Regions from separate parts of the Paenibacillus sp. FSL H7-0737 genome, predicted to be linked through region 1. Evidence: riboswitches for the same ligand, from Rfam matches in the RefSeq annotation. Region 1 holds a riboswitch; the other holds the start of a gene.
What was found. Region 1 has a riboswitch for glycine ahead of gcvT (glycine cleavage system aminomethyltransferase GcvT). Riboswitches for the same ligand answer to the same signal wherever they lie in the genome.

Region 1 (3,146 bases):
CTGGCTTATTCAGCGATATCGGCGCAAAGATCAGCATTGAAGGACATACCGACAATACTCCAGTATCTTCGGCTTCTCACTATAACGACAACTGGGAGCTATCTGGTGCTCGTGCGCTGTCAGTGCTTCGCTTTTTCTTAGATCATGAAGGGTTGAACCCCGACAATTTTCAATATGCAGGGTATGCTGATACCCAGCCCACCGCGGAGAACACATCAGCTGCAGGTAAGCAAAAGAACCGCCGTGTAGAGATCATTGTGCTGCGGCAGCTTCAAGAGGGTGCCTAAAAAATGTTTTACTCAGAGCTAGTTACAGTAGCTAGGCCTGTGCGGGAGCGAATCCTCGTCACTATTTATTACGGAAATGCTCCCTGATTATCTGCCTATTCCCTTGTCCAGGCGCAGAATTAGGGAATTCCTCCCTGATTAATACCCTATTTAGTCAGAAATAGCGCTTTTCACTGAAATTTTAGGGAGGAATTCCCTAAAACCCTTAGTGTCACGCTATATTCGTCTAAAATAAGGGAGGTTTTCCCTAATTCCACAATCAGTAGATTTTCTTTTAAATAAAATCCCATAATTCCAAACAGTCCCAGGATTTAACTCAAAAATCACCACCACTATCTATATAAAAACACCAAACAGCAAGTCCCCAAAAACGGAAACTTGCTGCTACAAATATCACATGCAGTGAAATTAATATACAGTGAAAAATCCCAATTACTCTCCTACCAATGCACGATATCCAGCTGCATCTAGCAGTCCTTTTACAGCATCAGCGTACTCTCCGTCCACTTCAATTTCAAAAATCCAACCCTCGCCATAAGGCTTATCGTTGATCAGTTCTGGACTAGCTTCTAAACCGTCATTAATCTTGGTAACCGTCCCTGAGACGGGTGAATACAGTTCCGATACGGTCTTAACGGATTCGATACTGCCTACGCTGTCGCCAGCTGAAATGGCCGAACCCACTTCTGGAAATTCCACAAATACGATATCGCCTAACAAATGCTGAGCATGATCCGTAATCCCAACACGTACTACGCGTCCTTCCACTTGCTGTGCCCACTCATGCTCTTCGCTGTAAAGAAGGTTATCTAAAACTTCACTCATTTCAAGCCGCCTCATTTCCAAATTGGAATTCTAAATTTAGTTATAGCCTAAGTGATCGCGGAGCATAATGTCAATATTACTAAAAGTAAAATAAATTTGTCGTTTTTTTGACTTTTTCTTGTTGACAGCGCCCTCCTATACCCGTTTAATGGAGACATAAGAAACAAATACAGTTGCGGATGATGGCATAGGGAGAGACTGTCTCACTTGAAGACGGCGCCGAAGGAGTAAGCCCTAACAGGGGTGAATCTCTCAGGCAAAAGGACCTTTGTCGGACGTACCTCTGGAGAGCATCAGACGCGAGGCTGAGTGCGTCAGGTCACCAACGGGGAAACTTGCATGTTAGTTACGCAGGGTAACTCTCAGGTACAAAGGACAGAGCAGAAAGCGATTAGTGCATTTATGCATGATTGCTTCTGCCTGTCCTTTTTTTCGTATGTAATCAGACTAGGGGAGTGACGACATGGATGCTTTGAAAAGAACGCCTTTTTATGATCTCTATTCCGCATATGCGGAGTCCAGGTGCATTGATTTTGGCGGCTGGGAGCTGCCAGTACAGTTTACAGGTATCGTGAAGGAGCATGAGGCTGTTCGCCAGCAGGCTGGACTGTTCGATGTATCGCATATGGGTGAATTTATGGTGATCGGAAGCGGCGCTGAAGCCTTCTTACAAAAAATGACGACCAACGATGTCAGCCGCCTTACCGATGGTGCGGCACAATATACGCTGCTCTGTTATCCAAACGGCGGGGTGGTCGACGATTTACTCGTGTATCGACTAAGTGAAGGCCGTTATATGCTTGTCGTAAATGCCTCCAACATCGATAAGGACTTCCAGTGGCTGCAAGAACATCTGACCTCTGAATTCGGTGAAGTCACACTCACTAATGTCTCTGACGAGACGCTTTTGCTCGCCTTGCAAGGTCCGCTGGCAGAGACCATACTCGCAGAAGTTACTGATGCACCGATCTCAACGCTCAAGCCTTTCCACTTCATCGAACGCGCAACCGTCTGCGGTGTAGAAGTACTGATCTCCCGTACGGGTTATACCGGTGAAGATGGCTTCGAAATTTACGCTCCGCTGGATGGGGCAGCAACGTTATGGAACGGCCTTCTCGCAGCTGGCTCTCCTCACGGATTAACACCTGCTGGACTGGGCGCACGGGATACGCTTCGTTTCGAGGCAAAATTGCCATTGTACGGTCAGGAGCTGTCGGCTGACATCACGCCTCTTGAAGCTGGAGTACAGTTCTTCGTGAAGCTGGACAAAGCGGACTTCATCGGACGCGATGCGTTGATACAGCAAAAAGAAGCCGGTCTTCCCCGCCGTCTTGTCGGTCTAGAAATGATTGATCGAGGCATTCCACGCTCCCATTACCCAGTCTATGCGGACGGCATCAAAATCGGAGAAGTCACAACCGGAACCCAATCTCCAACGCTGAAACGAAACCTGGGATTAGCTTTACTTGATACAGCTTACAGTGAAATAGGCACAGAGGTTTTCGTAGAGATACGTGGCAAGCAGCTTAAAGCTGTCGTGATTAAGGCCCCTTTTTACAAGTATAAACGCCTTTAGCGTCCATATTAGGACGGTGAACTTTTAAGCGAGAAATAAAAGGATAAAGTATAACGTGAAAATTATACTTTCTTATATTTTAAAAAAGCCAAGGAGTGAAACCTTAATGAAGCACCGTTATCTGCCCATGACAGCACAGGACCGCGTAGAGATGATGGAAACCGTCGGGATTCAGTCCATAGATGAGCTGTTCTCCGATATCCCTGAAGCCGTCCGTTATCAAGGCACTATGCCGATGTCTGAACCGCTCGATGAGTACGCCCTGCTACGTCACATGAAAGGTCTCGCTGACCGCAATGCTGACTTCGATTCGCACGCCAGCTTCCTCGGCGCCGGATTATACGACCATCACATCCCCGTGGTGATCAACCATGTCATTTCCCGTTCAGAATTCTACACTGCTTACACCCCTTATCAACCGGAGATCAGCCAAGGCGAACTGCAAGCGATCTTCGAAT
Region 2 (3,146 bases), 510 kb from region 1:
AACCACTAATGAGTAGCATTTTTACACCTGTATCAAAAGCTGAATAACCCATGTAATTTTGCATAAGAATGGTTAAGTAAGTAAAACCCCCGTATAGTCCAGCACCTAATACAAAAGCTGCAATATTAGCTCCATTGAATGACCAATTTCTAAAAATAGATAATTCAATCATGGGCTGTGCTACTTTTCTTTCAGTAACGATAAAAGCTATAAGCAAAATAAGTGATAATCCAAGTAGACCTAAAATGTGCCAGTCAGTCCATGCATAATCTCCATTCATCGCCTTTTGAATTAAGGCCAAAATCATCGTAAAAATCATGGCTGTGCTGAAAATCAGTCCCCAAATATCAATTCTTCCATTTTTGTTTTTTTCACTTTCTTTAATAACAAACATTCCTAGTAAAATTGCTACAATCCCAACAGGAATGTTAACGCAAGTAAGGTAGAATCTACACCTCTTTTCCCGAATGAATGAAAATCAATGTTCCAATCAAGCTTTTGCTCTATAGATGTTAAGGTGAACCGTATGACAAATTTTAGCCATAAAAAAACCCGAAAAGCAACACTTTTCGAGTGTGTTTTCTTTCGGATCATTTCGTCATATCAAGGACGATTCGACCATTGATTTTGCCTTCTAACATAAGATCGTAGATCTCATTAATATCTTCTAGTTTACGTGTCTCAATAATGGTTTTTATTTTTCCTTCTGCAGCGAATTGTAATGTTTCTTGTAAATCTTTGCGAGTGCCGACAATCGAACCGACTACCTTTGTACCGTTTAATACCGTATCAAAGATCGGGACATCCATGGATTCAGGAGGCAGTCCAACCATGACGCAGGTACCGCCGCGACGAATGGCCCGGTAGGCTTGGTCGAATGCTTTTTTCGCAACCGCCGTACAAACGACACCATGCACTCCACCGATTTCTTTTTGAATCCACTCTGCGGCATCTTCTTTTAATGCGTTTACGGTTTTGTCTGCACCAAGTTGTTTGGCAAGCTCCATCTTTTCATCCGACGTGTCGATGGCCACTACGTTCATTCCCATCACTTTTGCATATTGTACGCCAAGATGACCCAATCCTCCGACGCCGAAAATGGCTACCCACTCACCTGGCTTTACACCCGATACTTTCAAAGCTTTATAGGTCGTAACGCCAGCACAAAATAAAGGTGCAGCTTCGATGAAGCTTAAATTATCAGGAACCTTCACTACATAATCGGCAGCTGCCACACAATATTCTGCATATCCACCATCTACGGAATATCCGGAATTTTGCTGATCCAGACAAAGAGTCTCTCTTCCTGTAAGACAATACTCACAATGACCGCAGGCTGAGTACAACCACGGAATTCCTACTCGGTCTCCTATCTTTAAGTGTGTAACTCCTTCACCTATTTCTTCAATAATCCCAACGCCTTCATGTCCGGGAATAAGAGGGAGTTTCGGTTTGACGGGCCAATCGCCATGAGCAGCATGCAAATCAGTATGACACACTCCGCACGCCTGAATATGGACAAGGATTTCTTTGTGTCCGGGTTTTGGTTTAGGTACGTCTTGTAGTTCTAACTTTTCTTTGAATTTCTTTACTACAGCGGCTTTCATCAGCATACTCCTTTAGTTTTTTGCTTTTCAAAAAGTAGTATGTTCATGAGGCTAACTTTAAATTCTTGAGACTTTTATCACTGATTAACACTCACATCACAAGTAATATGTTAGAATATCAGAACAGCTTTACTGCGTTACCGCTTTATCAACTTCATAATTCACGAGCTATGATGGCTAAGGATTACACTTTAGCTGGAGCAGCTTCTGGAGAGACTGCGGAGATTCCGCGGCGCCGAAGGGTTCACAATCTCAGGCAAAAGGACAGAAGAGTACTGAATATGTATTTGTCATGCTGATCGCTATCAGCAGGGCGAATATTATTTGATATTCTTACGATCTGGGAGATTGGATGACATCCAATCTCTCTTTTTTTTATTCCAATTTATTGTACTCACAAGGGGGAACTAGGTATGGCACAACCAGAATTAAAGAGAGAGCTGGCTAATCGGCATGTTCAGCTTATTGCTATTGGCGGCACCATTGGTACAGGATTATTCTTGGGATCAGGCAAGGCGATAGAGAAGGCAGGCCCATCCATTATGATCACGTATTTAATCGTAGGTATTGCTGTGTTTTTTGTGATGAGAGCACTGGGAGAACTCCTATTATCTAAAGCGGGCTATCAATCGTTTACGGATATTGCTGAAGACTACCTTGGATCACGGGTTGCATTCATTACCGGTTGGACCTATTGGTTTTGCTGGATCATGACGGCTATGGCTGATGTCATTGCTGTTGGCGTATATGTACAGTACTGGTTTGATATCCCGCAGTGGGTTCCTGCCATCGCCTGTCTAGTCGTGTTATTAGGACTTAATCTATTAACTGTAAAGAGCTTTGGGGAACTCGAGTTTTGGTTTGCTTTAATTAAGGTAATTACGATTCTTGCCTTGATTGGTCTTGGGGTCATTTTACTGATCATTGGGTTTAAGACGGATGCAGGATCGGTGACGATACGAAACCTATGGGAGCATGGGGGCTTTTTTCCGAACGGCATATCAGGCTTCTTATTTTCTTTTCAAATGGTTGTATTTGCTTACGTGGGTGTGGAATTGGTCGGGGTGTCGGCAGCGGAAACAGCGGATCCGGAGAAAAATATCCCATCGGCGATTAATAAAATTCCTTTACGGATTCTATTCTTCTATGTTGGTGCGCTTTTCGTCCTGCTATGCATTAACCCTTGGACGGAGCTCAGTCCGGCAGAGAGTCCTTTTGTAAAAACCTTTACTTTAGTAGGGATTCCAATTGCCGCAGGGATTATTAATTTTGTCGTATTAACTTCAGCCGCTTCCGCTTGTAATAGTGGGATGTTCTCGACCAGCCGAATTCTCTATAATTTGAGTAGAAATAACCAGGCGTCACCTCGTTTGGGCAAACTGAATAAAAACCATGTACCAGGTAACTCGTTATTCATTTCTACAATTGTTATATCTGTGGGTGCTCTTTTGAGTAAACTTATTCCGGAGCAGGCTTTTGGAATCGTGACAACGATTAGCGCCATTTGTTTTATATGGGTGTGGGGCATTGTTCTTATCT

Region 2: another riboswitch for glycine. It lies ahead of H70737_RS29260 (amino acid permease); the one in region 1 lies ahead of gcvT (glycine cleavage system aminomethyltransferase GcvT).

Annotation. Positions count from the first base shown of each region.
Region 1 is NZ_CP009279.1:6,200,062-6,203,207, forward strand. Features, by position in the region: gene H70737_RS27145 (flagellar motor protein MotB) at 1-287, shown strand, start outside; gene gcvH (glycine cleavage system protein GcvH) at 720-1,112, opposite strand; glycine riboswitch at 1,292-1,390, shown strand; gene gcvT (glycine cleavage system aminomethyltransferase GcvT) at 1,576-2,688, shown strand; gene gcvPA (aminomethyl-transferring glycine dehydrogenase subunit GcvPA) at 2,795-3,146, shown strand, end outside.
Region 2 is NZ_CP009279.1:6,705,819-6,708,964, reverse strand. Features, by position in the region: gene H70737_RS29270 (MFS transporter) at 1-394, opposite strand, end outside; gene adhP (alcohol dehydrogenase AdhP) at 591-1,607, opposite strand; glycine riboswitch at 1,805-1,885, shown strand; gene H70737_RS29260 (amino acid permease) at 2,021-3,146, shown strand, end outside.